One region of the Paenibacillus sp. XP01 genome, then DNA from elsewhere that is predicted to be linked to it. Evidence: riboswitches for the same ligand, from Rfam matches in the RefSeq annotation. Region 1 holds a riboswitch; the other holds the start of a gene.

Region 1 (4,213 bases):
GCGAGCCAGGCGTTCTGTCAATGCCCCAATGCCGGGACCGATCTCCAATGCACCCTTGGACTCGTCCAGATCGGCAGCGTCTACGATTTTATTCAAAATATTCTGATCGATCAGAAAATTTTGGCCCAGACTTTTTTTGAAGGAAAATCCGTGTCGAGCGATAATTTCCTTCGTGCGTTTGGGTGTAGCAATTTCCAACCGTTCTTCCATGCCCTTCATGCTCCTCACATTCCTTCACGTTCAATTTTTGCCAGAGCGGCCAGGAACTCCTCCCGGGTAATCTGGAACACGCCCAGCCGCTTGTGAAACTGCTTGCCGTTGCAATAGCCGATACCCAGCAGATTGCCCATCTGCATCCGGCGTTCGGAAGCCCTGGGATGAATGATCAATCCCGCCTCGATCAGATCTTCCCAGTCAATCAGGCTAGGAACCCCTTCATACGATGTGTGAACGCGGGACAACGCCAGACGGATCGCCTCCGGCGAAGCATTCTCCACGCCAATATCGCCCTTGCGGGTAGCATCCGCTTCCGGAATGAACGCATGCTTGCAGCCTGGCACCTTATTCGCAATAATTTTGCGAATGCGCTCTCCGGCATGGTCCGGGTCGGTCAGCACGATGACTCCCCGTCTCTCCTGGGCAAGCGCAATGCGACTCAGGATGCGATCATTGATGGCCGATCCTCCCGTTTCTATCGTGTCGGCTTCCACCGCCCGCCGAATCGCTACCGTATCGTCACGGCCTTCCACCACGATCACTTCTTTTATCATGTTCGATTTCTCCCTTTCTAACGCAAAAAGAAGAGGAGGACCCTCTTCTCTGGCAAACGACGTGAAAAGCATTTGCTCCCACTGTCGCATATTCCGCATGATTCAATCATGCACTATTTTATAGCATTCCCTATTTAAAGTAAAACGATTTTAGTTCAGTTCCGGCTTCACCGGACCGATGACATATACCGTCTTGCCTTTCTTTCTTCCGAAGTTCAGGGCATGCTTCACGCTATCATAATAAACATCGATTTTGTTTCCTTTGATTGCCCCTCCCGTATCCTCTGCGCGACGGAAGCCGAGGCCTTCGATGTAAACCCACCAACCGATCGGAATCACTTTCGGATCCACGGCAATGGTGCGTCCTTCGGTTACCTTCGTACCGGAAGCCGTTTTGGTTCCGATTCCCGGTTCTTCGGCGGAGTACGCCGTCATGGTTACGTTTTTGAGGACTTTGGAATATTTGAACGTCGTGCCCGAAACCGTGATGACCTTGCTGCCCGAAGCAGACTTTTTGGTCGAGCTTGCCGTTGTAGCCGATTTAGTTTTCGAAGTTTGGGCCGATACGGTTTGAACCACAGGCTCTTCCTTGACAACCGGTTTTGCTTTGGTTCCCACCGCAATGACTTTATCCACGCGATTCGTAGTCACCGTCTTGCCGACCATTTTTTTGGAGACCAATTCTCCATCCTGAAATACCTTTTCGATATGCTGCACCAATGTGCCTTCCTTGCCATTCACGATGACTCGATTGTCACCCTTGTACAGGCTCGGGTCAGCCGTTTTGACCACTTTATATGCGATCGGCTGTTCAACGTCGACTGTACGCTTTGTTACCCGCACTACGCGAATTTTCATATCTTTCTTGATCGAAGTATCCAAGGCTGGATAGATTTTGTCTTCATTCCCTACGGTGATGCCTGCCTTTTGAATGGCTTCTTCCACCGATGCATCCGTTGTATACAGAGTCTTGGTGTCTCCGTCTGCCGTAACATTAACTGGAACAGCACGCTCGATGACGATGCGATCGCCATCCGTAATGGACCCGTTCAATGGCATGGATACCTCATCGTGAGGCCCTACCGTGATGGATTGCTCATCCAGCAATTCCTGAAGCAATCCTGTACGAGTCTCAACCTCTTGAGATTTGCCGTCAATCACCAGTGATATTTGTTTTCCGGCCTGACCATAAACGACTAACAAGATCATGATTGTAAGTGCGATTGAGAAAATAGCGATCAACGCAATTTGACGCAAGTTCTCATGCTTCCACCTCAACGCGTAAGACTTACTGGATGATCGTGACTCATGGGTCTCCTCTGGTTGGAATGCGCCCACTTCTCCGTCCTCCTTCATAGCCCCGCCGTCTAAAGTAATGCATGATGTCTTTGACGCGACTATACCGAAATTTTCTACAGAACGGGTCAAAACAACAACCGGCTCTGCACCATGAACCCTTCTTCGCAACATGAGATCAGTCATCCTAAAAAGAACTCTATGATGACCGCATTTCTTTTATTCAAAAACAAAAAAGCCAAAGAAAGAGCTAAGAGGACTCTTTCGTGGCTTCCGAATGATTTTGAATATCGGAAATTCATGCACGAGATTACCTCTCTTTTTCCGCTTGCGAGGTTAGCTGTCGGGTTCGGACGAAAGAGAGCCGCCCTATCTCCGGTCACCCGCTCATGGCGGATACCCTTGAATTCACCCCGAGACCCAAAGAAGAAATCAAATACGGCTTCGCAGTCCATCCGCTGCTTTTGGGTCAGCGAATGACGCGGATCGGGAAATTCACCGATATTCAAGCCCTATTGGTTCCCCCGCTCTCCGTGTTCGGAGACTCAGCGAGACTGGTTCATGAAAGTAAACGCTGCGTTCAAGGAAGAGTCCCTTTTGCTATCCCCCGAACATCTGTCCTTTTTCCACGCAACAATTCACTGAAAAGATGATATCCTGTTTCGATGCATGTTGTAAAGCAGCATTCAACTACGTTTTTCTAAATATTTGGTTAAAATATTGTAATAAACTTCGTTTATTTGGATCAAAAAGCAAATTCACTCCGTCTAGCTCGTTTTTTCACCTGAATTACTCCGATTTTCAACGAATCCCAAAACGTCCCATGGCATTTTTGTTCGTAATTGCCGCAATTTCCTCGACCGATACACCCTTGATTTCGGCAGCTGCCTCAGCCACGAGGCGAACGTGAGCCGTCTCGTTTCTCTTTCCTCGAAATGGATGAGGAGTAAGATAAGGGGAGTCGGTTTCGATATAAAACCGGTCCATCGGCACCTTGGCGAGTACCTCTTTTGGCTGCTTGGCATTTTTAAACGTGATCGGTCCACCGAAGGAAAGGTCAAAGTTCATATCCAGACAAAGTTTTGCCGTTTCCCAGCTCCCCGAAAACGAATGCATCACACCGCCGACCTCTGACGCCTTCTCTTCACGCAAAATTCTCACAATGTCTTCATGCGCGTCCCGGTTATGAATGACAATAGGCATCTTCAGCTCGCGAGCCAATCCGATCTGCTGGCGAAGAACGCGATGCTGAACATCCTTGGGGGAGGTGTCCCAATAGTAGTCAAGCCCGATCTCGCCAATGGCTACGACTTTTTCGTGTTTGCACAAATCAGCGATCCATTCCAGGTCGCCCTCCTGCATGGTGATGGCATCTTGGGGATGCCATCCGACCGCGGCGTAGATAAACTCGTACGTTTCGGCAAGCTTCATGGTGGATGGAATAGTTTCCCGATTAAAACCGACATTAATCATGCGTCCGACGCCAGCGTCGACAGCACGTTGAATGACCTCCTCCCTATCCTCGTCGAATTGCGGCGCATCCAGGTGCGTGTGAGTGTCGAATAACATCATGGTTACATCTCCTTCTCCTTAATGGTCTGTCCGGAAAAAAATAATGAATTACAAAATTATGTCGATCTACATTTACTCTCCATTAAAGCAGATTACTGTATCATAAAAAAAATAAGTGCAGCTTCAAGAAAAATAACGGCGTATATGGGCTGGAAGATGGTGAAGAACGGCATCCACTTTATCCTGCGGATAATACAGATGATGCTTTCCACGCTGTATGCCGCTAATCGAACGAACAATATCGGATACCTCGGATAATTCATGCAATTTATCTTGGCGATCCAGCAGCAAAATCTGTTTCTCCGTCGATTCGTCCGGACGAAACACATCATACGGAAGATCAGTTGGAAAATCAATTTCGACATCGTACTCGGGCTCCAGTCCCACTTCGGCGAAGGCCTTCCGAATGTCATCCATCAACGCTACGTCATGCTGTTCAATCTCTACGTATTTGTACAACCTGCGATCCATGAAGCGTTCGCACAGTTCTCGAAGAATGGCATCGTTCTCCTTACGCCATTGCATAAAGGCGGTCTGGATGAGCGCTTCATCCAATTGCAAATACTCCTTGACCG
Region 2 (4,213 bases), 2.1 Mb from region 1:
ATGACAAAAACGGCCTCTTTCAAGGCTTTCTCCGGAGAACCGAATGTTTCCAATACAGATTGAAGCTGCTGATCCAACTTTTTGACTCCACGAAGTCCAGTGGGACCTTTTTTATGTAACTCCCGGTCCAAGTCCGGCAAATAAACAAACAAAAAATCCGGCAATGTATTGGAGTGAATCAAATATTTTACGGCTTCAATAGCGAAGTCATTATGGATGCCCAACCGATTCGTTACACCGTCCGGCAAGTTTTTTATCCCCTGAAACGGATTAGACAACGAACCCAGGGACAACAGGTCCGGCCCTTTCACATGAATCTCTTTCGGTAAAGAAGCAGGACCTTGAATCCAATCGGGTATCGACAACTTATGATCGGACGCCCCCCTGTAAATCAGGCCGTTGATCGAACCAGACTTAAACCCTTGCCGGGCTAAGTCCTCATAGATCGTAGGCAAATTCTTGCTCAAATGACTCCCGTTCAAATGGATCAGCGCATCAGCAAGTACCCGATTCACTCCGAGCCTGAGCACTTCCATCGGTCCGGTTCCATAGTTGATCATTCTCTTGGTTTCCGCAGAGTACCACGTCAGACCCGGCACACGGTGAATGTCCGGATACGCACCGGTAAGCAATGAGCTGTCGATCGTGACGGACATCGTGGGAAAGGAACTGACCAGGTTTTTATAATATTGTCCGTGTTCGATCAGAAATTTTAATGTCGGAAGCTCCTGCTTGCCGATTCCTTGGTCAATCGCCTGAACCATCAAAGAGTCTACCATCAGGAAAATGACTTTCTTCGCATTTTCTCCACTGGCGGAATTTATTCGCATCAAATCCTGTTCTTTGGGTTTCGAGTTCTGGCATCCGATCAGCATGATCGATATAAGGATCACAGGCCACATTCGAATCCCTTTTTTCTTCATAACGGTTCACCCCTTTATGTACATTGTGTCTTGAAATCTAGGGGGTATCCGAGGTTATTTTTTCCATTATGAACATAATCAAGATGACAATTACATCCGTTCCGTGAAAAGTATGGCTGGATTCAGGACAAATACAGCGTCTCGCGGCAAATCTTTCCCGCCGCACTGGACGAAATGATGGCTAATGGCACCCCGGTACAGCGTGACCGCGTTACACAGGCGTTCCTAAAGATGAAAAAAGCTCCTGAATCTCCAAATAAGGAAATTCAAGAGCTTTCTTATGGTTGTATTGATGCGGTCGAGAGGACTCGAACCTCCACGGGGGGTTAGCCCACACGGACCTGAACCGTGCGCGTCTGCCAATTCCGCCACGACCGCATATGTGGTATATCTCCGGAAATATCACGGCGACAAGGAAGAATATATCATAGAAACCGAAACTCTGTCAACACATTAACAGCCATGATGAACAGCAAAATGACGCAAAAGGAAATGGATGCTGTAGTCAGGCGACAAACTATTTATTTGTCCATTCCATTAGCTGTTGAAACGGTGGTTACTTTTTTGTAACCGAAAAACGACAGCTTTTTCGCAATTTGAGCATAAAAAATGAGAATTCCGTTAACATGGCGGTGCAGATAACCGTTTCAGAACGATTTGACAATTTCGTATTTATGCAATATCATTTCAAATGGTTACAAAATATTCATTATTCATGTGCCGAGTTTCATTAGTGAAAACGGGGGAACCATACCGGGTGAATTATTCCGATACATAGGAAATATAGGGAACCTTCTACCGAACCCTTAGCTAACTCCGTAGGCATCGAAGGGAGAACATAACATTTTGAAAAAGCTTATCCTGTCCTTATTCGGCGCAGCCGTTTTATTTACTTCCGGTGCAACAGCAACCGAAGCAAGCAGCATCAATACCGTAGTCAACAGCATGACTGGCATTCCGTACAAGTGGGGCGGCACAACAATGGCCGGCTTCGATTGTTCCGGATTTATGAGATACCTGTTCAACAAATACAGCATCGAACTGCCGCGTACCTCGCAGGCACAAGCCAAGGCTGGCACCGCTGTTTCCAAAGCCAACCTTCGCACAGGCGACCTTGTATTTTTCAACACCACTGGAAAAGGCATCTCTCATACAGGCGTGTATATCGGTGGAGGCAATTTCGCTCATGCTTCAAGCAGCAAAGGCGTCAGCATCACCAAATTGTCCAATCCTTATTTCAGCGACCGCTACGTCACTGCACGCCGCGTAACCGGCGAATTCATGTATAACAAAATGCTTGGAAAAATTTAAACGATACCGCACTTGTTCATCCAGATCACTTGAGAAACATTGTACTCTAACCAAGAATGCCAAAAAAACCAGACAGGGCTCGAGCCTTGTCTGGTTTTTTTGGTGCAAATATGGGCTTATCGGATTAATGCAGCGCCTTCTGAACCCTAAGAGCCCCCTGAGACAGGGCGTGTCCGCCTCCAACGGCTCCGGCGACGGCAACGGCCTCTAGGATTTCCTGATCGGATGCTCCCTTGGCACGGGCCTCCTGCACGTGGTAGAGCGTGCACACTTCATTATTGGCAAACAATCCAATGCCCAGCGCGATTAATTGTTTCGTTTTGGCGTCGATTGCGCCTGGCTGAAAACACTCCCCCGTAAATTCGTGATAAGACTTGACCACACCGGGAAGCAAACTCTCCAATTCGCCAATCTGATCCTTGTACGCATGGACTTTATCGTTCATCAGTGTCATGTTGCAATCATCCCCTCACAGATAGGTTCCAGTCACTCACCGACCTTATCCTGTCTCCCGGAGCAGACAACTATGCCCAAACGTCCATGGTAAATCCAGTTAACCTCAGGAATAATCCTGATGGCAGACCGCTACTCCTTCAGCTGGCTTCGACGGGGTTCGCTGAAACGTTGGAAGCTGTAACGGCGATCCAGCTTGACCACTCGCCGATTTTGACGGCGAATGAGCACCTGCTCATCGTCCCACGCAACGACAATGCCTTTCACGTCGTTGGATTCCAACTCGTCGCGCACTACCCTCACTTTTTCTCCCGACAAGCGGAGCGCATTCAATTCTTCATCGCTAATCATGATTCATGGCCTCGACTTTCTATAAAATGATGGTCTGTATCTGTGCTAAACGGCAACGTGCTACAAAAAGAGACCTAAATGAAATTCATTTAGGTCTCGCGTGACTGCTGCCGTGTCATTCCTAAGTGGTTCCCTACTGAAAATTATCGCTGAGCGTGCTCTTTGCTGTCGTTCTTCTCAAACCAGAAATCAAGCACCTTGGCGGACATCACGCGTGATTCCAGGTACTCCACTTGATGCGGCGTAAATTGTTCTTTCCAAGAGAAGGACAACTCTTCGCACAAGCCCACGATCGTCAGCAGCTCTGACCAGGCAACGTAGCGTTTGTACCAGAAAAACTGCGGATGTTCAATCATATAGGGATAAAGGTCATCAAATTCCGTATGTTTACAATCCAGGGCACGTTCAAAATGAACTTTTGATTCAGCCAGCTTATCCATAAAAAACTGTTCTGTTGCCGGTTGGTTTCCCATGGTGTTGCCTCCTCTCCCTAACATAACCCCATTATAAAACAAATGCACGGTCATGCAAAGGTATAGTTAAGAAAAAATGAGTCTTTCCTTCGAATGGTCAACATTCCGAATCGTCAAACTGCACGGTACCGTTCTCCAGGGAACGGATCCGAACCAACGCTTCCACCGGAACGCCCAACTCGCGAATGGTGCGTGCGCCGGCCTGAAAGCATTTTTCCACCACGACTCCGAATCCGACCAGCTCAGCCCCCGAACGCTCTATAATTTTGATGATGCCGCGCGCGGCATCCCCATTGGCAATGATGTCGTCAATGAACAGGATTCGATCATTTTCCCGGATGAACTCGCGGGATACCATTATATCGGTTACGATTCCTTTGGTAAAGGAAGGTACGCGCTCACAGTAGGCGTCTGGGTCAGCCAAAAGCGTTTTTTTGCGCCTTGCGAATACGAGCGGCACGCCAAGTTCGTGCGCTGTGGCAAAAGCGACCGGAATGCCCGACGATTCAACCGTAATGATCCGGGTTACCCCGCTTTCGCGGAAACGTGCTGCAAATTCGCGTCCCATTTCCATCGTCAATTCCGTATCGATCTGATGGTTGAGCAGGGCGTCCAGCTTCAGAACCTGGTCCGAAATAACCACGCCTTCTTCCAAAATCCGTTGTTTCAATACTTCCATGTTTTGACCTCCCAGCCTATCCT

The links. A riboswitch is a leader RNA that binds a small molecule or an ion and turns the genes downstream of it on or off. The one in region 1 is predicted to bind cyclic di-AMP.
Region 2: it holds a riboswitch for cyclic di-AMP, as region 1 does, so the genes downstream of both, SNR34_RS10075 (C40 family peptidase) here and SNR34_RS00145 (resuscitation-promoting factor) in region 1, are expected to answer to the same signal.

Annotation. Positions count from the first base shown of each region.
Region 1 covers NZ_CP139481.1:31,007-35,219, reverse strand. The annotation lists gene rsmA (16S rRNA (adenine(1518)-N(6)/adenine(1519)-N(6))-dimethyltransferase RsmA) at 1-219, opposite strand, end outside; gene rnmV (ribonuclease M5) at 225-770, opposite strand; gene SNR34_RS00145 (resuscitation-promoting factor) at 921-2,108, opposite strand; cyclic di-AMP (ydaO/yuaA leader) riboswitch at 2,376-2,627, opposite strand; gene SNR34_RS00140 (TatD family hydrolase) at 2,868-3,638, opposite strand; gene SNR34_RS00135 (HD domain-containing protein) at 3,762-4,213, opposite strand, start outside.
Region 2 covers NZ_CP139481.1:2,158,065-2,162,277, reverse strand. The annotation lists gene SNR34_RS10085 (alkaline phosphatase family protein) at 1-923, opposite strand, end outside; tRNA gene SNR34_RS10080 (tRNA-Leu) at 1,217-1,301, opposite strand; cyclic di-AMP (ydaO/yuaA leader) riboswitch at 1,632-1,763, shown strand; gene SNR34_RS10075 (C40 family peptidase) at 1,770-2,234, shown strand; gene SNR34_RS10070 (carboxymuconolactone decarboxylase family protein) at 2,359-2,688, opposite strand; gene SNR34_RS10065 (hypothetical protein) at 2,820-3,038, opposite strand; gene SNR34_RS10060 (hypothetical protein) at 3,182-3,511, opposite strand; gene SNR34_RS10055 (xanthine phosphoribosyltransferase) at 3,609-4,190, opposite strand.